3 regions of the Caballeronia sp. 11_S32 genome follow, and region 1 is predicted to be linked to each of the others. Evidence: predicted binding sites of a transcription regulator. Region 1 holds the regulator's gene; each other region holds the start of a gene.
What was found. The regulator LexA, encoded in region 1, represses DNA repair genes until DNA is damaged. The targets are predictions, from matches to a motif close to ACTGTATNNNNATACAGT.
Positions count from the first base shown of each region.

Region 1 (10,128 bases):
TGGCTTCGCTCGGACGTTCGCGGCGCGGCTTCACGCGCAGGCCGAACGCGACGTTCTCGAACACGGTCATGTGGCGGAAGAGCGCGTAGTGCTGGAACACGAAGCCGACCTGCCGCTCGCGCGCGCCGACGTCCGCGACGTCTTCGCCGTGCAGCACGACCTGGCCCGCATCGGCGAATTCGAGGCCCGCGATCACGCGCAGGAGCGTGGTCTTGCCGCAGCCGGAAGGCCCGAGCAGCGCGACGAGTTCACCCGCCGGAAAATCGAGCGTGACGTTGTCGAGCGCGGTGAAATCGCCGAAGCGCTTTTGCAGATTGCGAACAATGATGCTCATGATGTTATCGGCCTCTCAATTCTGTGCGGTGGCTTTGGCTTCGGTGACGGCTTGCGACATGCGCCGCTCCGCGAGGAGCTTCAGCCCGAGCGTCACGAGCGCGAGCAGCGCAAGCAGCGACGCCACCGCGAACGCGGCCGAGAAGTTGTATTCGTTGTAGAGAATTTCGACGTGCAGCGGCATCGTGTCGGTCTGGCCGCGGATATGACCCGACACCACCGACACCGCGCCGAACTCGCCCATCGCGCGCGCGTTGCAGAGGATCACGCCATAGAGCAGACCCCACTTCACGTTGGGCAGCGTCACGCGCCGGAAGATCTGCCAGCCCGATGCGCCGAGCACGTGCGCGGCTTCCTCTTCGTCGTTGCCTTGCGCCTGCATCAGCGGGATCAGCTCGCGCGCGACGAACGGGAACGTGACGAAGATCGTCGCGAGCACGATGCCGGGCACCGCGAAGATGATCTGCACGTCGCGCGCGGCGAGCCACGGGCCGAACCAGCCTTGCGCACCGAACATCAGCACGTAGATGAGGCCCGAGATCACCGGCGACACGGAGAACGGCAAGTCGATGAGCGTGGTCAGCAACGCCTTGCCGCGGAAGTCGAATTTCGCGATGGCCCACGATGCGGCAAGCCCGAACACGACATTCAGCGGCACGGCGATCGCCGCGGTGATGAGCGTGAGCTTGATCGCGGACCACGCGTCGGGATCCTTCAGCGACTCGAAGTAATAATCGACGCCCTTTGCGAATGCCTGCACGAACACCGCGACGAGCGGCACGACGAGGAAGAACGCGAGGAACGCGAGCGCGATGCCGGTCAGCACCCAGCGCACGGCGCGCGGCTCGGTGACGGGATTGAGGCTATGCGTTTCGCGCGAAGTCGCCGTTTGCAACGGAAGAACCTTGCTCATGCCGTTTCTCCCGCAGCCAGCGCTACATTGACGGGCGCAGCACCGGTCTTGCTCGTGCGGCGCTGAAGGAACCACTGCAACGTGTTGATGAGCAGCAGCATCAGGAACGATACGCACAGCATCACGACCGCGAGCGCCGTCGCGCCGGCATAGTCGTATTGCTCCAGCTTGGTGATGATGAGCAGAGACGTGATCTCGGACTTCATCGGCACGTTACCCGCGATGAAGATGACCGAGCCGTATTCGCCGAGCGCGCGCGCGAACGCGAGCGCGAAGCCGGTCAGGAGCGCGGGAAAGAGCGACGGCAGCACGACGCGGCGAAACGTGAGCCAGCGCGTGGCGCCCAGGCACGCGGCGGCTTCTTCCTGTTCGCGCTCGAAGTCTTCGAGCACCGGCTGCACCGTGCGCACGACGAACGGCAAGCCGATGAACGTCAACGCGACGAGCACGCCGAGCGGCGTGAACGCGACCTTGATGCCGAAGACCGCGAGATACTGCCCGATCCAGCCGTTGCTCGCATAGACGGCCGCGAGCGAGATGCCTGCCACGGAAGTCGGCAGCGCGAACGGCAAATCGACGATCGCATCGACGATGCGCTTGAACGGGAACGTGTAGCGCACGAGCACCCACGCGACGAGAAAGCCGAACACCGCGTTGATGAGCGCGCCGCCGAGCGCCGCGCCGAACGTGAGCCGGTACGACGCGAGCACCCGCGGCGAGCTCACCGCGCGTACGAACTGCGCCCAGTCGAGCGTCGCGGTCTTCGCGAAGGTCGCGGCGAGCGGAATCAGCACCACGAGGCTTAAGTACGCCACCGTGATGCCGAGCGTCAGGCCGAACCCGGGAAGCGCGCTCGGCTTCTTGAATGTGAGGGTCGTCATCCTTGATTCATCCTTGTGTGCGCGCCGGGGTCGGGCGCGCATTGCCTCGGGCGCGCGGCGTCATTGGTGCGCCGCGTCGCCCGCTTCTTCTGCTTATTGCGGTTGATAGATCGAATCGAACACGCCGCCGTCCGCGAAATGCGTCTTCTGCGCCTTGGTCCAGCCGCCGAACGTGTCGTCGATGGTGTAGAGCTTCAGCTTCGGAAACTGCTTCGTGAGTTCAGCGGGCACCTTGTCCGAGCGCGGCCGATAGAAATTGCGCGCGGCGATCTGCTGGCCTTCGTCGCTGTACAGATACTTGAGATACGCGTCGGCGAGCTTGCGCGTGCCGTGCTTGTCGACGACCTTGTCCACCACCGCGACCGGCGGCTCCGCGAGAATGCTCACCGACGGCACCACGATCTCGAACTTGTCCGGACCGAATTCCTTCAGCGACAGGAACGCCTCGTTTTCCCACGCGATCAGCACGTCGCCCTGCCCGCGCTGCACGAAGCTCGTCGTCGCGCCGCGCGCGCCGGAATCGAGCACCCCGGCGTTTTTGTAGAGCTTCGTCACGAAATCCTTCGCGGTCTGCTCGTTGCCGCCCGGCTTGTGCTGCGCGTACGCCCACGCCGCGAGGTAGTTCCAGCGCGCGCCGCCTGAAGTCTTCGGGTTCGGCGTGACGATCGACACGCCCGGCTTCGTCAGATCGTCCCAGTCCTTGATGTGCTTCGGGTTGCCCTTGCGCACGAGGAACACGATCGTCGACGTGTACGGCGATGCGTTGTCCGGAAGACGCTTCTGCCAGTCCGCGCCGACGAGACCCTTGTTCGCGAGCGCGTCGATGTCGTAAGCGAGCGCGAGGGTCACGACATCGGCCTGGAGGCCGTCCAGCACCGCGCGCGCCTGTCCGCCCGAGCCGCCGTGCGACTGCTTGAAGGTCACGGTCTCGCCGGTGTCCGCCTTCCACTTCTTCGCGAACGCCTGATTGAAATCCTGGTACAGCTCGCGGGTCGGGTCGTAGGAGACGTTCAGAAACGACGTCTGCGCAACCGCGTGCGCGGTCATGCCGGTGCTCGCCGCCGTCAGCGCCGCCGCCGCGAACAGGCGCCGCGCCCCCTTGCCCAATCCCAGTCTGATGCTTTGCATTCCCCGCTCTCCGTCTTATCGAATTGACGGAATCAGTCTATCGAGGCGTCTATATGATTAGAAATAATCGTTCTTCACTTTTTTATACGTAAAGCTGCTAAGAACGATATTCCCTGATGGAAGAAGCGCAAGTCAGCCTGGAACGGGCGTTCGGAAGCCCGCCGAGCGCGAACTTAAAGTAAAGCTTGAAAAGCCGGAAATACTGTATAAAAATACAGTCACCTGTCCATTCATACAGTGCACCAGGGGCCCGAGCCAGTGACCAAAACATCAAAACTTACCGCGCGGCAGCAGCAGGTGTTCGAACTCATCCAGCGCGCGATCGACCGCACCGGCTTTCCGCCGACACGCGCCGAGATCGCGGCGGAGCTCGGTTTCAGTTCGGCGAACTCGGCTGAGGAGCATCTGCGGGCGTTGGCGCGCAAGGGCGTGATCGAACTGGCGGCGGGCTCGTCGCGCGGCATCCGGCTGCTCGGCGATGCATCGCGCATCGATCGCTCGGAGGAATTGCCGCATCAGTTGACTCTGCCGCATCCGACCATCATGCAGCTTTCGCTGCCTTTGGTCGGTCGTGTCGCGGCGGGTAGCCCGATCCTCGCGCAAGAGCACATCTCACAGCATTACGCGTGCGATCCCGCGCTCTTCTCCAGCAAGCCGGACTATCTGCTCAAAGTGCGCGGCCTGTCGATGCGTGACGCCGGCATTCTCGACGGTGACCTGCTCGCGGTGCAAAAGCGCAGCGAAGCGAAGGACGGGCAGATCGTGGTCGCGCGCCTCGGCGACGACGTCACGGTGAAGCGCTGGAAGCGCCGTCCGGACGGCGTCGAACTGATCGCCGAGAACCCTGACTATGAAAACATTTTCGTGCGCTCCGGCAGCAGCGATTTCGCGCTCGAAGGCATCGCAGTGGGATTGATCCGCTCGGGCGAGTTCTGACGGTCCGGGCTCGCGCATCGGCAACATGGCGACACGGCGGAGGCCGAAAATAAATCCGGTCTTCAAGATTTTCGAGACAAAAAATGTCTCGCTGAGCACGCAAAATAGCCTCACCAACAGCAATCGGCATGCAGTCTTCCGGCCGCCGATCGTAAGAAGATAAATATCTCCAAAGGCCACATCCGGCCCCCGCAACCGCGACCAGAGATATTTACGGGTTCATCTAAACAAGCATGACGGCCACCGTTCGCGGTGCGCCGCGGTGCGTCCTATCGTCTGGAGAGTCATCATGGAACGTTTTGCCCGTCTGCTGCCCTTCCGTCAATTCGGCCGTCTGCGCCATCTGCGCTCACTGATCGGTTGTGGCATGCCGCGCGCCGAGACCACGCCCGATCTCTTCGACGACATGCCCGCGCTGCCGTCGCGCCAGCCGGCGTTCGCACGCGTATCGTTGAACAGCGCGGTGCATGCGGAACCCGCGGAGCGGGCGCCGGTGCGCGTCTATCGCGGGCAATCGCGCGTCATTCTGGTGGGCAAGATCGACGAAGTGTCGCGCATGATCGACCGCTGCATCGCCGAGGAAAGCGCGGACCTGGCCGGCGGTACGCTGGCGTAAGGCATCGGCGAGACTTTGCGGCGGCGAATTGAGACCCAGCGCACGAACGACGCGAAGTCCCGGGATATAATCCGCGCCCGCGCGGTCAATCCTTGATTCACGTCCTGCAAGAGAGGCTTTGTCGTCGCATGACCCGCACTACCCGATCCGTCGCCACCGCGCTCGTCGTCCTGATTCTCGTCGCGGCGCTCGGTTTTATATACGCGTCGCCGTACATCGCATTGAATCGTGTGAAGCGCGCGGCCGATGCGCGCGATGCGCAGACCGTCAACCAGTACGTCGATTTCCCCGCGCTGCGTGCAAGCCTCAAGGAACAGGTCGCGGCGCTGCTGACGCGGCGCGTGGATATCCAGAAGAGCGGCAATCCGCTCGCGATCATCGGGGCGATGATCGGCGCGGCGCTCGTCGGTCCTCTGGTCGATTCGTATGCGACACCGGACGGCGTCGCGGCCATTCTGAACGGCATTCCGCCGCGCGGCGTTCCCGGCGAGCGTCCGCCGCAGGCAGGCGATGGCTCCCCGGCCACCCCGGCGAACGCGCCTTCATCCGGCGTCGCGACCGCGCAACAGCCGCCGAGGGAACCGCCGCAGACCACCGCCGGCTACAGAAGCCTGAACACGTTCGTCGTCACGTACCAGCACGGCGCGGGCGACGCGCGCTATTCGGCTATCTTCCATCGCGACGGGCTCGTGTCGTGGAAGCTCGTGGCGGTCGATCTGAACGGTTGACGCGTCAAGCGGCCCCGCGCACGGGGCGCTGCTTCAGACGCTCATGCGCTCACGCCCCGGCTTCGGCCTTGACCGGCTTCGCCGCGTACGCCGCTTCGTCTTCCGCCTCGGCCGATTCACCCGCCTGACACACGGCAACCAGAATGCTGCACTTCACGCGATCGAGCAGCGGCGTGTTGCCCGCGCCCATCCACCAGCGCGCGAGACCGCTGCGGCAACGGTGTCCCACGACGACGAGATCGACCTGAAGACTGTCCGCAAGGGCCGCGATCTCGTCGATCGGATGGCCAAACGCGAAGTGCCCCTGCGCCTGCAGGCCGCGCTCGCGCAGCCAGTCGACGCCCTCCTGCAGAATGTCGCGCGCGGCCTCTTCGAAGCGTCCGCAAGCCATATCGGTTAGCAGTCCGGCGCTCTGCGCAATGCTCGAGCGCATGTCCACCACCGCGAGCACGTGCGTCTCCGCGTTCAGGTCCAGCGCGAGATTGGCGCCCTGACGCAGTGCCTTGCGGCCCTCTCTGGAGCCGTCGTAGCACAGCAGGATTTTTCGATAGCTTTCCATCCTGACCTCCCTGGCCAACTTGCCCTTGAGCGCGACTTGCCCACGGCGTTGCTTCATCATCGTGCGTCGTCCGCTGAGTGACAACGCTGGAAAACGCTAACCGGCGCGAACACGCTAGCTCGCACCGTGCCAGATCCGCGAACACCGCGACGGACAAGCCTCTGGCACATTCGGACGGAACCGGTTCAGCGCGGGTTCAGTGCGCCAGGCACAGGTTTGACACGGGCGCGCGGCTTGCCGTTGCATGCCAAGCGCCGCCTTGGTGCATTGGATTACACTAGCCCGCTGGATTCCTCATGCGGTTTTTTCCTTTGCGGCACGAATGCATGACTGATCAAACATTGCAGCAGACCACACGCGCCGAAGCCGATGAAAGCGGCGCGCCGGCAGCCATCGAATTCAGCGAAGTCAGAAAGCACTACGGCGAGCGCACGGTCGTCGACGGTCTGTCGTTCGATGTTCGGCCCGGCGAATGCTTCGGACTGCTGGGTCCGAACGGCGCGGGCAAGACGACGACGCTCAAGATGCTGCTCGGCATCACCTCGCCCGATAGCGGCGCGATCCGGCTCGTCGGCGAGCCGGTGCCCGCTCGCGCCCGTTTCGCACGCGAGCGCGTGGGCGTCGTGCCGCAGTTCGACAATCTCGATCCCGATTTCACCGTGCGCGAAAACCTGACCGTGTTCGGCCGCTATTTCGGCCTGACGGGCGCGCGGATGGACGCGCTCGTGCCGTCGCTGCTGGAATTCGCCCGGCTGGAGAGCAAGGCCTACGCGCGCGTCGGCGAACTGTCGGGCGGCATGAAGCGGCGTCTCACGCTCGCGCGCGCGCTCGTCAACGATCCCGATGTACTCGTGATGGACGAACCGACCACCGGCCTCGATCCGCAGGCGCGGCATCTCATATGGGAACGGCTGCGCTCATTGCTCGCGCGCGGCAAGACGATTCTTCTGACTACGCACTTCATGGAAGAAGCCGAGCGTTTGTGCGACCGCCTTTGCGTGATCGAGGAAGGCCGCAAGATCGCCGAGGGACGGCCGCACGATCTGATCGAATCGGTGATCGGCTCGGATGTGATCGAGATCTACGGGCCCGATCCGCAGGCGCTCGCTGCCGAGCTCGCGCCTTTCGTCGAGCGCATGGAAGTGAGCGGCGAGACGCTCTTTTGCTACGTCGACGATCCGCAGCCCGTGCATGCGCGCGTGAAGGGCCGCGCCGACGTACGCTATCTGCATCGTCCGGCGAATCTCGAAGATGTGTTCCTGCGTCTCACGGGGCGCGAGATGGTGGATTGAATCCATGGATACGCTCGAACGAACTCGCATCGAAAGAAAGCGCGAGCCGAAGCACGCGGAAAGCTTCATGCCGCTCGCGAGCGCGTTGCCTGCGAACGCGACGCACTGGATGTCGGTATGGCGGCGCAACTATCTCGTCTGGAAGAAGCTCGCGATCGCTTCGATGATCGGCAATCTCGCCGATCCGATGATCTATCTCTTCGGTCTCGGGCTAGGTCTCGGCCTGATGGTCGGCCGCGTCGATGGCGTGTCGTATATCGCGTTCCTCGCGGCGGGCACGGCGGCATCGAGCGTAATGATGTCCGCGAGCTTCGAATCGATGTACTCGGGCTTCTCGCGCATGCACGTGCAGCGCACGTGGGAGGCGATCATGCATACGCCGCTCACGCTCGGCGATATCGTGCTCGGCGAGATCGTCTGGGCCGCGAGCAAGTCGGTGCTGTCGGGCGTGGCGATCATGATCGTCGCCGGTGCGCTCGGCTATGCGAGCTTTCCGTCGACGCTGATCGCGCTGCCTGTCATCGTGCTGACGGGACTCGCGTTCGCCAGCACGGCAATGGTCATCACCGCGCTCGCGCCGAGCTACGATTTCTTCATGTTCTATCAGACGCTCGCGCTCACGCCGATGCTCCTGCTCTCCGGCGTGTTCTTCCCGATCACGCAACTGCCCGCCATCGCGCAGCACGTCACGCAGGTGCTGCCGCTTTTTCATGCGGTGGAACTGATTCGTTCCGCGATGCTAGGCCGCCCGTTCGACGGTCTCGCGGTGCATGTGCTCGTACTCTTCGCGTATGCGGTCGTGCCGTTCTTCCTGTGCGCGTGGCTCTTCAGGCGACGCATGATGAAATGAAAAACGGCGATGGACTCGCAAGATCCATCGCCGTTTTCGCATCATCGGAAAGACGCGCTACTTGACCGGAAACTCGTGGTGCCCGCCGAAGCCGAAGCGCATCGCGGACAGCATGCGCTCGGGGAACGACTCGGCATCGCGCGAGCGGAAGCGCGTGTAAAGTGCCGCCGACAAGACCTGCGCGGGCACCGCTTCCTCGATCGCCGCCTCGATGGTCCAGCGCCCTTCGCCGCTGTCCGCGACTTCCGTCGAGAAGCGTTCGAGCGTGCCGTCGGTGGCGAGCGCGCCCGCGGTCAGATCGAGCAGCCACGACGACACCACGCTGCCGCGCCGCCATACTTCGGCGATATCCGCGAGATCGAGCGTATAGCGCTCGCCTTCCACGAGCTCCTTCGACTCCTTGTGCCTGAGGATATGAAAGCCCTCGGCATACGCCTGCATCAATCCGTACTCGATGCCGTTGTGCACCATCTTCACGAAGTGCCCCGAGCCGACCGGCCCGCAATGCATATAGCCGTTCTCGACGCGCGGATCGCGCCCTTCGCGGCCTGGCGTCGCGGGGATATCGCCGCGTCCTGGCGCGAGCGTCGCGAGAATCGGATCGAGCCGGCGCACGACCGCTTCGTCGCCGCCGATCATCATGCAGTAGCCGCGCTCGAGTCCCCAGATGCCGCCGGACGTGCCGACATCGACGTAATGGATGCCCTGCTCGCGCAACTGCGCGGCGCGGCGAATATCGTCCTTGTAGAAGCTGTTGCCGCCGTCGATGATCACGTCGTCCGCGCCGAGGATCTTGTGCAGATCGTTGAGCGTGTCCTCGGTGATCTTCCCGGCGGGCAGCATCAGCCAGACGACGCGCGGCGCGTCGAGCTTCGCGACGAGATCGCCGAGATCTTTCGCGCCCGTCGCGCCTTCGGCCGCAAGCGCTTCGGTCGCTTGCGGAGCATGGTCGTACACGACGCACGCATGTCCGGCGCGCATCAGGCGCCGCCCGATGTTGCCGCCCATGCGCCCCAGTCCCACGATGCCGATCTGCATGATGGTCACTCCTTGCCGTTGGATTTCACGCGCGCGATCTGCTTCTTCGCTTCGTCGTAGACGCGCTCCGGCGTGAAGCCGAACTTCGTCTTCAGCGCCTTCAGCGGCGCCGACGCGCCGAATGTGTGCATCACGATCTGCGATCCCAGACGGCCGACGTAGCGGTCCCAGCCGAGCGTCGCGGCCTGCTCGACGCAGACGCGCGCGTGCACGTCGGGCGGCAGCACCGATTCCTTGTACGCCTGATCCTGCTTCTCGAAGATGTCCCACGACGGCATCGACACGACGCGCGCCGCGATGCCTTCCGCCTTCAGCTTCTCGTACGCCTCGACGCACAGCGACACTTCGCTGCCGGTCGCGAGCAGCAGCACCTCGGGTTTCTTGCCGCCTTCGGTGTCGGCGAGCACGTACGCGCCGTGCTTAACGCCATCTGCCGATGCGTATTTCTTGCGATCGAAGGTCGGCAGCGGCTGGCGCGTCAGCACGATGCACGACGGCTCCTTCGGTTGCGACAGCGCCACGCGCCACACTTCGCTGACTTCGTTGGCATCGGCGGGACGCAGCGTACAGAGGCCCGGCACGCCGCGCAGGGATGCGAGTTGCTCGATCGGCTGGTGCGTCGGACCGTCTTCGCCGACGCCGATCGAATCGTGCGTGAACACGTAGATCACCGGCACTTCCATGATCGCGGAGAGGCGGATCGGCGGCTTCATGTAGTCGCTGAAGATCAGGAACGTCGACGCGTACGGCCGCAGCCCCGACAGCGCAAGCCCGTTCGCGACCGCGCCCATGCCGTGCTCGCGGATGCCGAAGTGCAGATTGCGTCCGCCGTAGTTGTCGTGCTCGAAGCTGCC
Region 1 covers NZ_JBXOWH010000003.1:2,036,593-2,046,720, forward strand. Annotated here, with positions in the region: gene AC1Z32_RS21110 (sulfate/molybdate ABC transporter ATP-binding protein) at 1-334, opposite strand, end outside; gene cysW (sulfate ABC transporter permease subunit CysW) at 350-1,246, opposite strand; gene cysT (sulfate ABC transporter permease subunit CysT) at 1,243-2,127, opposite strand; gene AC1Z32_RS21125 (sulfate ABC transporter substrate-binding protein) at 2,221-3,255, opposite strand; gene lexA (transcriptional repressor LexA) at 3,514-4,191, shown strand; gene AC1Z32_RS21135 (hypothetical protein) at 4,481-4,807, shown strand; gene AC1Z32_RS21140 (DUF2939 domain-containing protein) at 4,936-5,535, shown strand; gene AC1Z32_RS21145 (universal stress protein) at 5,585-6,094, opposite strand; gene nodI (nodulation factor ABC transporter ATP-binding protein NodI) at 6,421-7,386, shown strand; gene AC1Z32_RS21155 (ABC transporter permease) at 7,454-8,236, shown strand; gene gnd (phosphogluconate dehydrogenase (NAD(+)-dependent, decarboxylating)) at 8,294-9,298, opposite strand; gene tkt (transketolase) at 9,280-10,128, opposite strand, start outside.

Region 2 (9,948 bases), on a different contig from region 1:
GCCGGGTGCGCTGTTTGAAGAGATCCTGTTCGAGCGCGGTCGCCTGTTCGATGTTGAACCGGTCGATGAATTCCTTGATCTGATGCTCGTCGTCGCCTTGCGGCTCGAGGAAAGCGCCTTCCATCGCCTTCGGGACCTTCGCCTTGCTGCCTTCGGCGCGCTCCCAGAACAGACGCGCGAACTCACGAATGTCCATCTGCGCGCCGAACATTCTCACGTAGCGTCGATAGTCAGCTTGAATCTGCGCCGAATAGCACACTGCTGCCCCCTTCGATCTCGATCGGTTTATGTCGCCGTGCCCGTTGCCTCGCGGCACAGTCTCATCATCTTCTGGACCACTGTGCTCGCATGGTTCAGCCCCATGTCGCCGGTGAAGAGCGCCTGCACGTCCGACTGGCGAACCGCGATGCCCGCTTCTTTCAGATCGCGGCGAGCGATTTTGAAGGCCAGTTGGCCGATCCGGATGCGCTCAAGCCAATCCATCGTGACGAGGTTGCGCTTGAGCCAGATTCGGCAGCTCTCGACGACATGGTCCACGCGCCACTCCTGCGTCAGCGCGTAAGAGGCGGCAACGGTCGCCACGAGAAAGCACAAAAGATCGGCTCGCGCGCCTGTCAGTTCGTCAATATCGGGCATGTTCATCTCGTTTCCTATTCCCATGATACTCACCACCTGATCCCCAACTACCTGCAGGTGCGGACGAGCTCGGGACTTTCAACGGCGGATCAACCGCCGGTCGCTGCAGCGCAGTCCCGTCCCGATGCATGAACCGTCTCACCCTGCGCAGTAATGGCGATCGCGTACGCTGTCGTCAACCTGCCAGCGATTGAAATCCTCCCCCGACTTCGACCCGACTGTTCGGCCATTCTCTTGTGCGAAGCATGTCGGCTCGCCCGCCTTGCCGCGGGCGACGGCCTCGTCGATGGTCGCATCGCCGAACGCCTCCCGCAGCTTGGCAACGAAGTCAGCGAACTCGGGCATCGGGTGTCTGGGTGCAAGCATATTGTTCAGTTTTTTCTGCGGCTAGCTAAAAGGGCGCAATTCACTGCTTCAATTTCTGCGCTACACTGACTACTGTACATCCATACAGTATTTTAGCCAGCCCCTTTCCCATGGCCGCTTTGCCTAAACACATCGAAGCGATTCACCCCGCGCTGTGGCGGGGGTCCCAGCTCGCGCGCACCTACGGCAAGACCCTCGACACCGGCTACGCCGCCCTGTCGGCGGAACTGCCAGGCGGCGGCTGGCCCGTCGGCGCCTTGGTTGAGCTGCTGGTCCAGCAACCTGGGATTGGTGAAATGCGGTTGCTCAAGCCCGCACTCGTGGCCGCAAGCAAGCGGCCGGTCGCGCTACTCCAGGCGCCGCACGTGCCGAACAGTCTGGCGTTTTCCTATCTGGGCCTGCCGCTCGACAAGTTGATGATGCTGCGCGCACCGAAGACTGCCGACGCGCTGTGGTGCGCCGAGCGCGTGCTGAACGCCCGAAGTTGCGGCGCGCTGCTCTTCTGGCAACAGCACGTCCGATCTGAAGCATTACGCCGATTGCATCTGGCGGCCCAAGCGACCGAAACCCTGCTGATTCTGGTCCGACCGCTTGCCGCCGCCCAGGACTCGTCGCCAGCGGCCTTGCGGCTCGGTGTGCGACCCGCCGACGGAGGCCTCGCCGTCGATGTCATCAAGCGACGAGGCCCAACCCGAACCGATCCACTGTCCATCCACCTCCAACCGTCACCGATTCTGCTCAGCCCTCATGGCCGTGTTCGTCGCCATCTTCCTGCCCCGGCTTTCGCTGGAGGTGTTCCGTCCGAGATGGTCGTCTCCGACTGAACACGGCTGTGTGGTGCTCGAGCGCGACAAGGTGATCGTCCTCGATCAGGCAGCAAGAGACGCAGGCGTGATGGTGGGCATGAAGCGCGGCGGCGTCACGACGCTGACGGCTGACGCGCTGATGTATGACCGCAGCCCGGCCCGCGAACTCGACGTTCAGCGCGAAGTTGCATTCGCGCTGCTGCGCTTCTCTCCTCAGGTGGCCGTGCGTGAGGAGGAAACCATCGTCGTTGACGTGACAGCGAGCTTGCGACTTTTTGGCGGCATCGCTTACGTGTGCCGGCAGATCCGGGAGGCGGTCAATGCAATCGGCGTGACTGCTCGCATGAGCGTTGCGCCCACGGGTCAAGGCGCGTGGCTGCTTGCGAAGCGCGGTCGCCGGCGCGTGCTCAAGATGAGTTCGCTCGAACGATATCTCGGGGAGCTGCCATTCATGGTGGTCCCCGAAGTTCGATCGTTCGCCGAGTGGTTTAACGGCCTCGGATGCCGAGTGCTCAACGATATTCGACGCCTGCCGCGCGCAGGTCTCAAAAAGAGGTGCGGCGTGGACCTACTGGATTCTCTTGACCGCGCCTATGGCCTGTCGCCCGAACTCTACGAGTGGCTGGAGTTACCCCCCTCCTTCAGTGCGCGCACCGAACTGCCGGACCGCGTCGAGCATAGCGAAGCGATCTTGTTTTCCGCGCGACGCCTGATCGTGCAGTTGTGCGGATGGCTGAGCGCGCAGCAGCTCGCGCTTACGCAGGCGACGATCACGCTGGAGCACGAGCGCGGCCGCCAGGCGATCGAGCCGACGATCATTGACATCGCGCTAGCGGAACCGACGTGGCACGAGGAACACCTCGTCCGACTGCTCAAGGAGCGGCTCGGGCGCATCGAGCTCGAAGCGGCCGTCATCGCGGTGCGCTTGACGGCCTCGAAAGTACAGCCGGCCGAGCCCCCAAGCGATTCGCTTTTCCCCGATCCGGGCGGCTCCGCCCAGGATCACAACCGCCTGCTCGAATTGCTGGTGGCGCGCCTAGGCGCCGAGAACGTCTTGCGCCCGGCCCCAACGTCGGATCATCGCCCCGAACAGGCGAATTGCTGGGTGCCGGTCCAGGACACCATCAAGGCGTGCCCTCCCCCCGCCGAACTTCCGCGTCCGACGTGGTTGCTCGACACGCCCGTGCGGCTGATGATCAAAAATCACCGGCCGTTCTACGGCTCGCCGCTCAAGCTCGTCTCGACGGGCGAACGTATTGAAGCCGGCTGGCACGATGGCGAGCTGGTGACGCGCGACTACTATGTCGCGGAAGCTGCGGATAAGAGCTGCTACTGGATCTACCGTGAACGGCCGAGCCTGAAGACCGAAGAAGTTCGCTGGTTTCTCCATGGGCTCTTCGGATAATCGGTGGTGTCGCCGTGGATCTTTTTTCGTCGTCCCTACCCGACTACGCGGAGCTGTTCGCGTTCACGAACTTTTCTTTTCTGCACGGCGCCTCGCACGGCGAAGAGCTCGTGCTGCGGGCGTCCCAGCTCGGCTATTCCGGGCTGGCGGTTACCGACGAATGCTCGCTGGCGGGTGTGGTGCGCGCGCACGTCCAGGCGAAGGAAGAAAAGCTGCCGCTGATCATCGGCTCCTACTTCCGGCTTGTTCATGCGGACAAGAGCCCAGCGTTCGGTCTCATCCTGCTCGCGCAAAACCGCAACGGTTACGGCAACTTGTCCGAGCTCATCACGCTCGGTCGCATGCGTGCAGCGAAAGGCGAGTACCTGCTCACGCCTCACGATCTTTCGAAGCCTGAGAAAGAGCACGCGCATCTGCGAGGGATGCCTGATTGCCTGGCGATCCTCATGCCCGACTTTCCCGCGAAAGAAGATGCGCTCTCCGCGCAGGTCGAATGGCTCAACGAGACTTTTCCTGCTCGCGCATGGGTGGGCTTGATCCTGCATCAGCGCGCCATGGATGACATTCATCGCGGCAGCGTCGAATACATCGCCGAGCAGCACCGTGTACCGGTTGTCGCACTCGGCAACGTCGTGATGCACGTGCGCTCCCGAAAGCCGCTGCAGGACACGATGACGGCGATCCGCATTGGAAAGCCCGTGGCCGAGTGCGGCTATCATCTTGCGCCCAATGCAGAACAGCATCTTCGCTCACGGCTTCGGCTCGCCAACCTTTACCCCGCGCATGCGATCGCACAGACGCTGAACATCCTTGAGCGTTGCACGTTCTCGTTGGATGAGCTGCGCTACGAGTATCCCGACGAACTCGTGCCGGATGGCTTCACGCACGAGGCATATCTGCGTCAGGAGACGTATATCGGCGCGCATAAGCGCTTTCCGGCCGGCATTCCCCTTGAGGTTCAGCAGCAGATCGAGCATGAGCTGCAGCTGATCCGCGAGATGCGCTATGAGGCGTACTTCCTGACGGTCTATGACATCGTGCGATTCGCGCGCAGCCAGCAAATTCTCTGTCAGGGTCGTGGATCGGCCGCAAATTCGGCCGTTTGCTACTGCCTCGGTGTGACGGAAGTCGATCCCTCGCGCGGCAATATGCTCTTCGAACGGTTCATCAGCAAGGAAAGAGGCGAACCGCCTGACATCGATGTTGACTTCGAGCATCAACGGCGTGAAGAGGTCATCCAATACATCTATCGCAAGTACGGACGTGATCGAGCCGCGATCGCTGCTGCCGTGTCGACGTATCGGCCGCGTGGCGCGCTGCGCGAAACCGGCAAGGCGCTCGGCATCGATCCGCAGATCGTCGACAAGGTCGCGAAAAGTCACCAGTGGTTTGATCACTCGCAGGACCTGTTGCGTCGCTTCGAGGAGTCAGGGCTCGATCCGGCCAACCCGCTCATTACGATGTGGGCGAAGCTTGCCGCCGAGATCCTGAATTTTCCGCGGCATCTGTCACAGCACTCGGGTGGCTTCGTCATCAGCCGAGGCAAGCTCACGAGGCTCGTTCCTGTCGAGAACGCCGCGATGGTGGACCGCAGCGCAATTCAATGGGACAAGGACGATCTCGAGGCACTAGGACTTCTGAAGATCGACGTGCTTGCGCTTGGCATGTTGTCGGCGATTCGCCGTACGCTCGATATCGTCTCGGAGCAGCGCGGTGAGCGGTTTGAAATGCAGGACATCCCGGCAGAAGACCCCGAGACATACGAGATGATCTCGCAGGCGGATACGGTCGGGGTTTTTCAGATCGAATCGCGCGCGCAGATGAGCATGTTGCCGCGCATGCAGCCGCGCACCTTCTACGACCTCGTCATCGAGGTGGCGATCGTGCGTCCGGGGCCGATTCAGGGCGGCGCTGTCCATCCTTATCTTCGACGGCGTCAGAAGATCGAGCCCGTCACGTACCCGAGCGCAGCGCTGGAGACGGCGCTTGGACGCACGCTCGGCGTGCCGATATTTCAAGAGCAGGTGATGCAGGTCGCCATTCTCGCGGCGGGCTTCACACCGGGTGAGGCGGATCAACTGCGCCGCGCGATGGCGGCATGGAAGCGCAAAGGCGGTCTGGAAAAATACTATGACCGCATCGTCAACGGCATGCGGGAGCGCGGCTACGACCAGTCCTTCGCGGAAGCTATCTTCGAGCAGATCAAGGGTTTCGGTGAGTACGGCTTTCCCGAGAGTCACGCAGCCAGTTTCGCGTTGCTGGTCTATGCCAGCAGCTGGCTCAAATGCCACGAACCGGCGGCTTTCCTTGCCGCGATGCTCAATTCGCAGCCGATGGGCTTCTACTCGCCGTCACAACTCGTGCAGGACGCGAAGCGACATCGTGTCGAGGTGGTGCCGATCGACGTCACGATCAGCGGCTGGGACTCGGTGCTCGAGCGTCGTATCGATCATGCGAAGCCCGTCGTTCGTCTCGGACTGTCGTTGCTCAAAGGAATGCGTGACGGTGCAGCGGAGCGCATCGAGAACGCACGGGCGGTGAAGCCCTTCGCGAGCGTCAGTGACTTGGCGCGTCGCGCGCAGCTTGATCGGCATGACTTGCAGGTGCTGGCGGCGGCAAATGCGTTGCTGTCGCTCGCCGGAAATCGTCGTGAAGCCCTTTGGCAATCGGTCGCGGCAATCCCTGACCGAGACATCTTGGCCGACAGCCGGATCGATGACGAGACACCAGCGCTTGGTGCGCCATCCGAGGCTGAAGACATCGTGAGCGACTACAACGCGGCAGGGCTCACACTGGGGCGACATCCCCTTTCGCTCTTGCGCCCAACCCTGCTCGAACAACGACTGATGCCAGCCGCTACCCTGCGCACCTATCGAAACGGCCGGCTCGCACGCGGCTGTGGGCTGGTCACCGTGAGGCAAAGGCCCGGCACGGCGAAAGGCGTGATGTTTGTGACGCTGGAGGACGAGACGGGTAACGTCAACGTCATCATCTGGCCTTCGCTGCTGGAAAAGCAGCGCCGCGAAGCGTTGGGTGCCGCGTTGCTCGCGGTGTACGGGACGTGGCAATGTGAAGGAGAAGTCCGCCACCTTGTGGCTCAGCGGCTCGTCGACCTGTCACATCTGCTGGGTGGGCTCACCACCGTCAGCCGCAATTTCTGCTGACGCCAACCTGTCTGTGCCACAACGGTCACCGCGAAGCAGACTGGCTTTCGTCAGCCACAGCCTTCCGAGGCTTCTTCGTTCGAGTGGGCGCCGTGTCGGGTGTCGACTTGGGTGCCGACTCGGGCGCCGAACCAGACACTTCAACCGCCTTCGTCTTCCTGGCCGATTTCGGTTTCGCAACGACCTCGGGCTTCTCAGTTGTTTTGCTGCCCTCCTTCGTTGACGCCTTCTTGCCTTGCTTCGCCTTCACTGCGTTGCCTACTTCAACCGCGCCGGTTTTTCCAGCGGACGTCGCTTTCACTTTCTTCGCGCTTTTTGCGGCAACACCGTTATCTTCTTGTAGGACCTTCTTGGGTCGCGCAACCTTGCGCGCCTTTGCGGGTGCATGCTCGAGCGGCGCACAGCTCTCGCCTTGAAGTTGCGCGAGCGCCTCGGACCAGTAGTGATCGTCGCGGCCATCCTGGCGACCATCTGCCTCCCACAGCAGGTAGGCGCGATAGCGAATGTTCTCCTCGGACGGCGTGGGATTCGACGTCGATTGCATACTGACTCCGTAGACAAGGCATCCACGCGACCATAGCAGGTTGCGACTGCTCGCTCAACTCGCCATTTTCGATAGCGCATTGACAAGCTGCTGGGTCTTCGATGCGCGTTCAAGTTCGAATGAGGCCACTCCCGCCTCCGCGTTTCTCCAGAAGAATAACTAGATTGCGGTCAGGTTGTGGTGTGCGTCAGCGTAGTCCCAATTGATTGCGAGACACCGCTCGTAGCTCTCCTTGTCCTCGTCAAGCCGATCGAGGAGGCCACGGGGGTGTGCTTGGCGGCGAGGCCGAACTACTTGGCCTCGCAACCTCGCAGGTACACCGCTTGCGAGGTCGAAATCGCAAAACGGAGGGTCCTATGCTACGTGCTGCAATCTTTGATATCGACGGAACGCTGGTCGATTCGGTTGATCTTCATGCGCTGGCGTGGCACGAGGCGTTTGTTCATTTCGGCCATGACGTCAGTTTCGAGCAAGCGCGCAGTCAGATCGGCAAAGGCGGAGATAATCTGCTGCCGACGTTTCTTTCCGATGACCAGATTCGGGAACATGGCACGCAGCTCGAAGCGTGGCGGGGAACGCATTTCAAATCGAACTACCTGCAGATGGTGCGCCCATTTGCGGCGGTACCCGAGCTGCTTCAGCGACTGAGGCACGAGGGACTAAAGCTCGCGGTTGCCTCATCCGCGAAGAAGGATGAACTCGAGATCTACCTCGATATCGCAGGAGTCACAGGGATCTTCGACGTCATGGTCTCATCGGAAGACGTCGAGCAGTCGAAGCCTGCACCGGATGTGTTCGAGGTCACCCTGCAGAAGCTCGAAGTGCCGCTCGACGCCGCCATCGTAATCGGCGATTCGCCCTATGACGCGCAGGCCGCAGGAAAGGCAGGCGTACGCACGATCGGGCTGCTGTCCGGGGCTTTTCCTGAGCAGTCGCTGCGCGACGCCGGTTGCATTGCGATCTATCCCGGACCGGCCGGGCTACTAGCTAATCTTGCCGCCTCGCCACTACTCGCCTGATCGAGTGGTCGCGTCACGCAGGACGCTGGACAACATCGAGCGGAACGCGAGTTCCGGTGCAACAATCGGGATCGCCCTTCCGTCTCTCTGTGGGCTAGAGAAGCGTTTGCCGCAATTCGCGTTGGGGCGATTGAATGCGTGGAGATGCGCCATGGACAACTTTCCGAAAAGCCGCTCGACTCTTGTGATCTTGGCGTTCCTACTGAAGGGATGTGCCGCCAGCGCTGTTCCACAAAGCGGCGCCCATCTGAGCCCGACGGAATGCCGCGACCTCGCTGCGCTCCGGACCAACGCGCCTCCTACGATGGCGCAACACCACAGCGAACTCTCGGCGCTGAAGAAAGCGGGCTACGATCCGTCACCGTGGTACGACGATCCGTACTATCCAGACGATATACAGGCCGCACAGCGCCTGGTCGACTATTGGTTTCAAACGGAGTGCCAGCGCCCCCAACCCGACTGAGTAGCCGAAGTAACCGGAGATCTTGCCGCGCTCAACGCATACCAACAGCACGTTTCATCGCAGCCGTGCCCCCGTCGCTTGCAGCGGAAGATCTTCATACCACGCGCGGAGCACCGCGAGGGACCTATCTCGGACGGGAAAAAACAAACTGAGCTGCGCCGATGCATGCGTTGATTTCCTGCGCCCACTTGATCAAAAGAGAAACTACTTACTTCCGTCCATATACCCGTTGTCAGCCTTTAGCGACGCTAATCAATCTACGCCCGGGCGGCTGTTGAACGCAGAAGACCGGCCATTCATAACGCCGCCGCGTCGAGCGCCAGCCACCCTTCATGTGAATGGGCAAATTCGTTTAGGTTTGTTCGACGCCTGCCCCCGACCATAGACTCGTGAGCGAACGACAACGCGTGCGGGCAGGCGTTGAATAAACCTCGAGGAAGGAAACCGCGGGCTGGTCCGATGCGGCCAGCGTCTTCACTATGGCGATTGATCGGTCTGACTGGTCCGTCTGGCGGGTCGACGGCGGGCGATGCGGGCGTCCGAAGAGGCGTGGCTGCGGCAATGGAGACAATGTCGCGTGCGATTCTGAGTTCGGAATACGGCCGTGGAACGGGTGAATGACACCGAAGGCACAACCGTCCCCCTGTCGGTCGCGCTGACGCAAAGCCGACGGTTGAAGAGTGCAGATCGAAGCGAGGTGCTCATCGCTGTGCTGCCTTTGGTGGCGCGCGAATCGGTACGGTGCGCGTCAGAATATCGATGACGAGCATTGGCGCACCGCAGTGGCGACAGATAAAGATCGGTTGATCGACGACGACTGCGTCGTGCGAGGACGGGCAGAGTTTGCGCGCAACCCTGAGCAGCGTGCGAATCTTCACCAGGTTGGCGCGGCGCACCGGATTGGCGAGTAACCCATAGTGGCGGATTCGATGGAAGCCGGCGGGCAACACATGGAGCAGGAAGCGGCGCATGAACTCGCTGGATTCGAGCGTCATGGCTTTATAGCGAGTACGACCCTTCTGTCGGTAATCTTTCCAACGGAAGCTCACGCGCCGTCCGTCGAAGGCGAGCAGGCGCTGGTTGGAGATCGCGACGCGATGGGTATAGCGTGACAGGTACGCGAGCACCGCTTCAGGGCCCGCAAACGGACGCTTGGCGTACACGAACCATTCGGAGGCGCGCAGCGGCGCGAGCCACTGTGCGAAAGCCGCTCGGTCAGCGAGCTGCGCGTACTCGCCAAAGAACTGAAGTCGTCCACGCTGATGAGCATCAGTGAGCGCTTCGAGGAAGCGCCTGCGAAACAGGCGCGAGAGCACACGCACGGGCAAGAAGAAGCCAGGCCGACAGGCGATCCAGCGTTCGCCATTGGCTGACAGGCCGCCGCCAGGGACAATGCCGTGCACATGCGGATGATGCGTGAGCGCTGAGCCCCATGTGTGCAGCACGAGCGTGGCGCCAATGTCGGCGCCCAGATGCTTGGGGTCGGCCGCGATGGTGCGTAGCGTCTCGGCTGCGATGTCGAACAGCAGCCCGTAGATGACGCGC
Region 2 covers NZ_JBXOWH010000006.1:304,120-314,067, reverse strand. Annotated here, with positions in the region: gene AC1Z32_RS40185 (SOS response-associated peptidase family protein) at 1-259, opposite strand, end outside; gene AC1Z32_RS40180 (hypothetical protein) at 286-642, opposite strand; gene AC1Z32_RS40175 (hypothetical protein) at 775-981, opposite strand; gene imuA (translesion DNA synthesis-associated protein ImuA) at 1,113-1,826, shown strand; gene AC1Z32_RS40165 (Y-family DNA polymerase) at 1,750-3,213, shown strand; gene AC1Z32_RS40160 (error-prone DNA polymerase) at 3,228-6,377, shown strand; gene AC1Z32_RS40155 (DUF2934 domain-containing protein) at 6,403-6,921, opposite strand; gene AC1Z32_RS40150 (HAD family hydrolase) at 7,278-7,940, shown strand; gene AC1Z32_RS40145 (DUF4148 domain-containing protein) at 8,092-8,403, shown strand; partial or broken gene AC1Z32_RS40140 (IS91 family transposase) at 9,105-9,948, opposite strand, start outside.
Region 2: imuA (translesion DNA synthesis-associated protein ImuA) is a predicted target of LexA. The motif match lies at 1,074-1,091, and genes of this name have one in related genera.

Region 3 (10,128 bases), 280 kb from region 1:
ACCGGGTAACAGCGCCGACGCCGACATCGAGCCGAGAAATGCGGCTTTTTCGTCGCCTTCGCCCAAACCGATGATGTCACTCAAATCATCCATGGCGCATCATCCGAAAAAACCGTGCAGGAACCAGTAACCGGTGAGACGTTCGCGATAGAGCCAGAACATGCGGCCGCGATCGTCGGCGGCGACGTAGTAATCGCGCTGCACGCCGTTGCCGTCCCACCATCCCGCCTCGATGCGCTCGGTCCGGCTGATAAGTTTCAGCGGACGCCGATAGAACGGCCGCTCGTTGCGCAGCATCAGCTTTTGCGGCGTTTCGAGTATCCACGCCGGACGCGGCTGCGAAGGGACGGCCAGATCGGGAAGTTCGAGCGGCCCGTCGGATTCGGTTTGCGCTTCTTCGACTTCTGTTTCGATGGGCGCGTCGGCTTGTGCTGCTTGCATCTTCGGCGCCTTCTTGCCGCGCTTCGGCTTCGTTTCGCGCTCGGGCTTATAGGCTTCGACCGTCATCGCCGCCTCGGGCCGATGATCGTCCCGCGCGACCAGTTGCACGACATTCTCGGCGCCGAGCCGCGCACTCAGGCGTTCGAGCAGTTGCGCCATCGAGTCGCTGTCGGAGCCCGGCATTGGAAATAGCGTGTCGGCTGGCGGCGCATGCTCGCTGACCTTGTCGGCCAAAAGCTTCATCTCGATCACAGGCGCCGCGAGCGTCGTCTGATTCAACTTCTCGCGCAGCAGCCAGAGAATGTGATCGGCATCGCGCGTCGGCACGGCCCACGCCACCTTGAACGTCGACGTTTTCGGCGCGTGACGGGCAGCCAGCTCGTGCTCGAGCAAGAGCGAAAATTCGCTGACCGCCGCATGATGCGCGCTCAGCCAGCCGGCGAGTTGCAGCACGAGCCGGCGGGCGGCGAACAACAACGCGTCTGCGCTTTCCACGCGCGCCTGCAATTCGAGCCGCGCTTCGAACGACGCCGGCGCGCTGAATGCCTCGCGCGGATCGGGCGCCTGTCCGTACGCCTGCGCGAGCCATTGCAGGACACCTTGCCCGAACCGTCGCGCGACGCCCTTGCGCGGCAGGCGGCGCAAATCGGCGAGCGTCGCGCAGCCGATCTGCTCGAACGCGTTGCCGTGCGAATGCGCCGACGGAACGAGCGATACGGGCAGTTCATCGAGCACGTGTACGAGCGTCGTTTCTTTCACGATGCGCACGCGACGTGCAACACGGCGCGTGCGCGCATGAGCGAGCAGCCACGCGCCCCACGCAGTCGGCGCGCAGCCCATGCGTGAGGTGAAGCCGCATCCCTTTACCGTCGATGTCACCTTGGACAGCAACGCGCGCAATCCGCCGAAGAGCCGCATGCTCGCACCGACTTCGAGCAGCACCGTATTCGCATGAGCAAGCACGACTTTGGGCGTGAACGCGAGCAGCGCCAGCGCAACGGCTTCGAGTGCGCTCTGCTCCTCGCGAATATCGACGGCGAGCAACGTCAGCTGCGGCGCCAGCGCGAACGCATGCGAGCGCGTGCTGCCGGGACGCACGCCGAGCCGAAACGCGACGAGATCGGGCATCAGGATGCGCGCGTGATCGGCGAGCGCGAAGCATGGCTGGTCGATGCCGTCGGCGCGGGCTTCATTGGCCGTCGACGTCGCTCCATGCAAGGTCGAAGTCACCGATGCTGAGGGCATCGATGGCGGCCTGACTGCTTCGAGCGATAAAAGCGGCAATGTCACCGCTATCCACAACATGTTTGACCTCTCGTGCTTTCCTTGCCTGATGCGCACGACGAATATGCTCGGGCAAAGCAGGCATTTGCAGCGGTAAGCTCAACTGCAACGGCTTTTCCAGTAGCGGGCCGCGCCGCTTGATGATGTCGATTTCAAGCATGACGGCCTGCATCCACTCGCGGCGGTTCATCGTCTGCGCGTCGGCGGGAAGTATCGGTTTACAAACCATGCGCAACGGCGCAGCGGATGACTGCTTCGCCGCCTTGAGCGGGCGAAACAGGAATGCCAGCGACTGCGCTTCCTGAGCCGCCACCTGGAGCCTTCGCAGCGCTTCGGGACGCACTTGAGGCAGCCAGATCAGCACAGCGCCGATGCCTTCCTGTTTCAGCGCCTGTTCCGCGGTCCAAAGCACCTGATCTTCGGGGGCCTTGACCCAGACCAGTTTGTTCACCGCGATGTTCATCTTCCGAAGCGCAGCTAGATTGGGCTTCCACGGTGGCGCGATGAAGACGACGGACCGGCCCTTGCTCGCGGTCAGTTCCCGAAGCGTGCGCGCGAGCAGTCGGATTTCCCCCACGCCGCTTTCTTCGATCAGCAATTCGGTGACTGTGCCGGGCATCCAGCCTGCGCCGGGCAAGGCCAGATCGAGCGCCCGAAAGCCACTCGAGATGATGTTCGAGTCAGGATCGTGGATCGGACTGCCCTGCCAGACCTGACGCTGCAGATGCGATGTCAGCCCGATATCGAACAATGAAAGTGCGGCACCCATGAGTTTCCCCGTCCAGCGCGAATGCAAGGGCCTGCTCATGGTTCGAGCACTCGTTGGCCTCTGGTTTTACTGTATATTTATACAGTATTTCGATGCTAGCGGGTAAACAAGTGGGCAGCGGAAAGCACGCTGCGCGGAGCGTAGAGAAATGGAGGAAGGTCGAGGAAGAGTTTGTCGGCGCTCGTGCGAAAACGTCGCCCCAAACGCAAAAACCCCACCTTTATGGGGTGGGGTTTTTGTTGCAGCATGAGGAGCCTGACGATTACCTACTTTCACACGGGTGATCCGCACTATCATCGGCGTGGAGTCGTTTCACGGTCCTGTTCGGGATGGGAAGGGGTGGTACCGACTCGCTATGGTCATCAGGCATGACTTGTTGCTGTGTCGCGGGTTCGCGCTACAGCCAATCTGGGAAGAAGTAGAAGTGTTTGGGCAGTGACTGCGGGCACAGGCGTCACTCAACCAGCGTTCCCCCTACGGGGACTTGTCCCAGTCAGCGCTGAAGCGCTAACTTGAGACTGACGCAAACACACTGGTTATAGGATCAAGCCTTACGGGCAATTAGTATCAGTTAGCTCAATGCATTACTGCACTTACACACCTGACCTATCAACGTCCTGGTCTGGAACGACCCTTCAAGGGGCTCGAAGCCCCGGGGATATCTCATCTTAAGGCGAGTTTCCCGCTTAGATGCTTTCAGCGGTTATCTCTTCCGAACATAGCTACCCGGCGATGCGACTGGCGTCACAACCGGTACACCAGAGGTTCGTCCACTCCGGTCCTCTCGTACTAGGAGCAGCCCCCTTCAAATATCCAACGCCCACGGCAGATAGGGACCAAACTGTCTCACGACGTTTTAAACCCAGCTCACGTACCTCTTTAAATGGCGAACAGCCATACCCTTGGGACCGGCTACAGCCCCAGGATGAGATGAGCCGACATCGAGGTGCCAAACACCGCCGTCGATATGAACTCTTGGGCGGTATCAGCCTGTTATCCCCAGAGTACCTTTTATCCGTTGAGCGATGGCCCTTCCATACAGAACCACCGGATCACTATGACCTGCTTTCGCACCTGCTCGACTTGTCGGTCTCGCAGTTAAGCACGCTTATGCCATTGCACTATCAGCACGATTTCCGACCGTACCTAGCGTACCTTCGTACTCCTCCGTTACACTTTGGGAGGAGACCGCCCCAGTCAAACTGCCTACCATGCACTGTCCCCGACCCGGATCACGGGCCAAGGTTAGAACCTCAAACAAACCAGGGTGGTATTTCAAGGACGGCTCCACCAAGACTAGCGTCCTGGCTTCATAGCCTCCCACCTATCCTACACAGATCGGTTCAAAGTCCAATGCAAAGCTACAGTAAAGGTTCATGGGGTCTTTCCGTCTAGCCGCGGGGAGATTGCATCATCACAAACACTTCAACTTCGCTGAGTCTCGGGAGGAGACAGTGTGGCCATCGTTACGCCATTCGTGCAGGTCGGAACTTACCCGACAAGGAATTTCGCTACCTTAGGACCGTTATAGTTACGGCCGCCGTTTACCGGGACTTCAATCAAGAGCTTGCACCCCATCATTTAATCTTCCGGCACCGGGCAGGCGTCACACCCTATACGTCCACTTTCGTGTTTGCAGAGTGCTGTGTTTTTATTAAACAGTCGCAGCCACCAGTTTATTGCAACCCTTTCACCCTCCTGGCGCAGGCCAGTCAAGCTACAAGGGCGTACCTTATCCCGAAGTTACGGTACCAATTTGCCGAGTTCCTTCTCCCGAGTTCTCTCAAGCGCCTTAGAATACTCATCTCGCCCACCTGTGTCGGTTTGCGGTACGGTCATTATTAGACTGAAGCTTAGAGGCTTTTCTTGGAACCACTTCCAATTGCTTCGCTTCCGAAGAAGCTCGCGCCACACCCTTGAATTACGTGCCCGGATTTGCCTAAGCACCTTCTCCAATGCAGCGACCGGGACGTCCAACACCCGGACAACCTTCCGCGATCCGTCCCCCCATCGCATCTAACAATGGTGCAGGAATATTGACCTGCTTCCCATCAGCTACGCATTTCTGCCTCGCCTTAGGGGCCGACTCACCCTACGCCGATGAACGTTGCGTAGGAAACCTTGGGCTTACGGCGAGGGGGCTTTTCACCCCCTTTATCGCTACTCATGTCAGCATTCGCACTTCCGATACCTCCAGCATGCCTTTCGACACACCTTCGCAGGCTTACGGAACGCTCTCCTACCACACACGTATCTTTCAACGTGTATCCGCAGCTTCGGTGACTGGCTTGAGCCCCGTTACATCTTCCGCGCAGGACGACTCGATCAGTGAGCTATTACGCTTTCTTTAAAGGGTGGCTGCTTCTAAGCCAACCTCCTGACTGTTTTAGCCTTCCCACTTCGTTTCCCACTTAGCCAATCTTTGGGACCTTAGCTGGCGGTCTGGGTTGTTTCCCTCTTGACACCGGACGTTAGCACCCGATGTCTGTCTCCCGTGATTGCACTCTTCGGTATTCGGAGTTTGCTATGGCGTAGTAATCCGCAATGGACCCCACAACCATGACAGTGCTCTACCCCCGAAGGTGATACACGAGGCACTACCTAAATAGTTTTCGGAGAGAACCAGCTATTTCCAAGTTTGTTTAGCCTTTCACCCCTATCCACAGCTCATCCCCTAACTTTTCAACGTTAGTGGGTTCGGTCCTCCAGTACGTGTTACCGCACCTTCAACCTGGCCATGGATAGATCACTTGGTTTCGGGTCTACGCCCAGCAACTGATCGCCCTATTCGGACTCGCTTTCGCTACGCCTGCCTTAATCAGTTAAGCTCGCTACTGAACGTAAGTCGCTGACCCATTATACAAAAGGTACGCCGTCACCCCTTACGAGGCTCCGACTGTTTGTATGCATGCGGTTTCAGGATCTATTTCACTCCCCTCCCGGGGTTCTTTTCGCCTTTCCCTCACGGTACTGGTTCACTATCGGTCGATCACGAGTATTTAGCCTTGGAGGATGGTCCCCCCATCTTCAGACAGGATTTCACGTGTCCCGCCCTACTTGTCGTACCCCTAGTTCTTTCATACTGTTTTCGCTTACAGGGCTATCACCTGCTATGGCCGCACTTTCCAGAGCGTTCAGCTAACAATACAAATAAAGAGTACAGGCTGCTCCCATTTCGCTCGCCACTACTTTGGGAATCTCGGTTGATTTCTGTTCCTGCGGTTACTTAGATGTTTCAGTTCACCGCGTTCGCTTCACATAGCCTATGTATTCAGCTATGGATACTCCATTAGGAGTGGGTTTCCCCATTCGGACATTTGTGGATCAAAGCTCGTTTGCCAGCTCCCCACAACTTTTCGCAGGCTACCGCGTCCTTCATCGCCTGTGATCGCCAAGGCATCCACCACATGCACTTGTTCGCTTGACCCTATAACGAGTGTGTCTGCTTGCGCGTCTTCACCACGTCATAGGCTGAGTATTCGCGTTGTGCCGTATTCCAAGTCATCATTAAGATCACTTTTCATACTTGATACAATCACTACCCTGAATCGTTAATCACGCCCATCTCTAAGCGCTTTCGCGATTCTCTTTACTACTTCTTCCAGATTGTTAAAGAACGTTTAGCCGATAGGTGCACTTCTATACCTACAGCATCAACTGGCTTCAATCGCCAATGCACAGGATTCAATGATTTGAACACTGTGCATTGAGGATTGGTGGAGGATGACGGGATCGAACCGACGACCCCCTGCTTGCAAAGCAGGTGCTCTCCCAGCTGAGCTAATCCCCCGTGTATGCCTGACTTCGACTCCGTCTCTCATCAGCACGCCCCGGGTGGTGGGTCTGGTTGGATTCGAACCAACGACCCCCGCCTTATCAAGACGGTGCTCTAACCGACTGAGCTACAGACCCTTAGCCTGTCTTAACCACAGCCGATAAGCGTGAGCACTTGATAGTTTCGTGCGAAGCTCGAGAAAGGAGGTGATCCAGCCGCACCTTCCGATACGGCTACCTTGTTACGACTTCACCCCAGTCATGAATCCCACCGTGGTAAGCGCCCTCCTTGCGGTTAGGCTACCTACTTCTGGTGAAACCCACTCCCATGGTGTGACGGGCGGTGTGTACAAGACCCGGGAACGTATTCACCGCGGCATGCTGATCCGCGATTACTAGCGATTCCAGCTTCACGCAGTCGAGTTGCAGACTGCGATCCGGACTACGATCGGTTTTCTGGGATTGGCTCCACCTCGCGGCTTGGCAACCCTCTGTTCCGACCATTGTATGACGTGTGAAGCCCTACCCATAAGGGCCATGAGGACTTGACGTCATCCCCACCTTCCTCCGGTTTGTCACCGGCAGTCTCCTTAGAGTGCTCTTGCGTAGCAACTAAGGACAAGGGTTGCGCTCGTTGCGGGACTTAACCCAACATCTCACGACACGAGCTGACGACAGCCATGCAGCACCTGTGCGCCGGTTCTCTTTCGAGCACGTCCACCTCTCAGCAGACTTCCGACCATGTCAAGGGTAGGTAAGGTTTTTCGCGTTGCATCGAATTAATCCACATCATCCACCGCTTGTGCGGGTCCCCGTCAATTCCTTTGAGTTTTAATCTTGCGACCGTACTCCCCAGGCGGTCAACTTCACGCGTTAGCTACGTTACTAAGGAAATGAATCCCCAACAACTAGTTGACATCGTTTAGGGCGTGGACTACCAGGGTATCTAATCCTGTTTGCTCCCCACGCTTTCGTGCATGAGCGTCAGTATTGGCCCAGGGGGCTGCCTTCGCCATCGGTATTCCTCCACATCTCTACGCATTTCACTGCTACACGTGGAATTCTACCCCCCTCTGCCATACTCAAAGCCTGCCAGTCACCAATGCAGTTCCCAGGTTAAGCCCGGGGATTTCACATCGGTCTTAACAGACCGCCTGCGCACGCTTTACGCCCAGTAATTCCGATTAACGCTCGCACCCTACGTATTACCGCGGCTGCTGGCACGTAGTTAGCCGGTGCTTATTCTTCCGGTACCGTCATCCTCCACCGATATTAGCGGCGAAGTTTTCTTTCCGGACAAAAGTGCTTTACAACCCGAAGGCCTTCTTCACACACGCGGCATTGCTGGATCAGGGTTGCCCCCATTGTCCAAAATTCCCCACTGCTGCCTCCCGTAGGAGTCTGGGCCGTGTCTCAGTCCCAGTGTGGCTGGTCGTCCTCTCAGACCAGCTACAGATCGTCGCCTTGGTAGGCCTTTACCCCACCAACTAGCTAATCTGCCATCGGCCGCCCCTATAGCGCGAGGTCCGAAGATCCCCCGCTTTCTCCCTTAGGTCGTATGCGGTATTAATCCGGCTTTCGCCGGGCTATCCCCCACTACAGGACACGTTCCGATGTATTACTCACCCGTTCGCCACTCGCCACCAGGGTTGCCCCCGTGCTGCCGTTCGACTTGCATGTGTAAGGCATGCCGCCAGCGTTCAATCTGAGCCAGGATCAAACTCTTCAGTTCAAACCTGTTACTGTTTTCGGGTTCCATGAACCCGGTCGCTCACTCAACGTACTGACGATGATTAATCTGTCTGAAGACAGAAAAACCTTCCTCTGATACTTCGTGTGAGACTCTTGATTACTTTTGCTATTGCCGGGATTCCGAAGAACCCCAACCGCACTCGCCATCAAGCGCCCACACTTATCGGCTGTTAGTTTTTAAAGAGCACATCGCAAGGGCTTGACTACCTGCCGTCTTGCGTCGCTGCGTTATCAGCAGCAGAGAAACGAGATTATGAAGAACATTTCTACATCTGTCAACAAGAATTTGAAGCTTTCGTTTCTTGTCGACCGCGCCAGGAGCCTTCTACAACCTTCTCCAAGCACATGCCGAAACTATCTTTCCCGCTTCCTTCGCGTTCATCGAATCGCGAAGGAACGGAATTTTAGTGAGTGAACCGCGCCTTCGCAAGGGGGAATACAAAAAATACTCAGCCTCCCGAGCGACGATGATGTCCAACGGCTACTCGTGCTGCAACGCCACACGATGAAACCCGCCTCCAAGCGACTACAATTAAAGGTTCTCCGCACCAATTCACTCTGTATAGATATGCGCTCGCGAATCGCAAAACGTATTCCCCCGGACGCCGACAAACTCGTCAGCCTCTCCCTCGCGCTCTTCGCGTCGGGCAGCCGCGTCGAGGATCGCTTCTGGGAAGCCCGCCTCGACACGCTCATTGCCAAGCTCGTACGCAACGGCAATCAGACGACGCTCGACGCCGCGCTTGACCATCTGCAGCAGAATCATCCGGACGCCTATGGCGCGCTGGCCGACATGGCCGAGACGCACAGCGAGTCGTTCAGAATCGACATCGACGGCGCACCTCACGAAGCGTTGCTGATCGCCGCGCCGGTGCTCGCGTGGACGCGCTACGCGATCCCGTCCGGCACGCTCAAAAGCGACGCGGTCGATGCATTGCGCACGCAGATGCAAGCGCATGTCCTCGCGGCAGGCGCGCGCGTGGCTGTCGCGCCCTACCTCTACAGCATCGACCAGTTGCCACGACATCACGTCGACACGGCGCGCCTCGCGCAACAGTTACTGCAGACCGTGCAGAACGGCAGCGCTGCGCGCCTGAACCTGGCCGACCTTCCGGAGACCTCGCCGATTCTCGCCGACCCGCGCTTTCTGTTGGCTCTGGTCGTCGTGCCGGCCGGCGCGGCATTGTTCCGCTGGCAGGAGGACGAGAACGGCAGCCGCGTCGAACGTGGCCAGTGTCTCGAACAGTGGGCGGCACAAGGCGGGCCGAGCTTTGCAGCCATATTGCCCGGCTGCGAGTTCGAGTGCCTGCTGCCCGACGCCTATTACTCGGCCTGTCGCGATGCCGACGAGCAAGTCCGCCCGCACACCGTGCGCACCGCCGTTCGATACCTCTTTGACACCCTGGGCACCGCGCCTCAGGACTTGCGCGCGGTCATCGCGGGGTTCGGCGACCGGCGCATCGACGAGTACCGCATCGGCTTCACGCGACGCGGCAGCAACGACGTCATCTATGGCGTCGTGTGGCCGCTTTACGGGCGAGAGAACGGAGAGCTGGGGATGGACGAGGATGCCGTCGATCTCGAAGGCGCGAATGGTCCCGTCGAGGAAATCGTCGAGCTGCTGAAGAAGGCCGGCGTGTCGGACGTGCGCAGACATGCGGGACGCTTCGAGCCGGAGTTCTGCGACGACTGCGGCGTACCGCTCTATGCCGATCCGCTCGGCGAGATCGTCCATGCCGAAATGCCCGAAGACGCTGAACCGGCGCAACCACATTTTCATTAACGCGGCCAATTAGCACCCTAATCAGCCCTGCGAACCCCGCCCTAGCGCGGGGTTTTGTGCATTTATGCCTATGCCATTCGGCTAGGGGGCCAAATGACCTCAAATTTGTCAATATTACCGGGACGCCGGCACTTTACCGGCGCTGAGTTCCCGGAGCCACGGCGACGGGTGTATTGACCAGAGGTAAAGCATGAAAATAAACATCATTGGTTCCGACGCCGAACGCCGGGCGGGCCTTAAAACATTGCTGCGCCGCGTCGCGCGTCAGGCGCAATTCACCGAGGCGAAAGACTGGAGACAAGCTCGTTCCGCCTTGAAACGTTCC
Region 3 covers NZ_JBXOWH010000003.1:2,319,974-2,330,101, forward strand. Annotated here, with positions in the region: gene AC1Z32_RS22485 (error-prone DNA polymerase) at 1-93, opposite strand, end outside; gene AC1Z32_RS22490 (Y-family DNA polymerase) at 100-1,686, opposite strand; gene imuA (translesion DNA synthesis-associated protein ImuA) at 1,631-2,494, opposite strand; rRNA gene rrf (5S ribosomal RNA) at 2,748-2,861, opposite strand; rRNA gene AC1Z32_RS22505 (23S ribosomal RNA) at 3,035-5,921, opposite strand; tRNA gene AC1Z32_RS22510 (tRNA-Ala) at 6,209-6,284, opposite strand; tRNA gene AC1Z32_RS22515 (tRNA-Ile) at 6,330-6,406, opposite strand; rRNA gene AC1Z32_RS22520 (16S ribosomal RNA) at 6,469-8,000, opposite strand; gene AC1Z32_RS22525 (DUF2863 family protein) at 8,589-9,803, shown strand; gene AC1Z32_RS22530 (LuxR C-terminal-related transcriptional regulator) at 9,994-10,128, shown strand, end outside.
Region 3: imuA (translesion DNA synthesis-associated protein ImuA) is a predicted target of LexA. The motif match lies at 2,563-2,580, and genes of this name have one in related genera.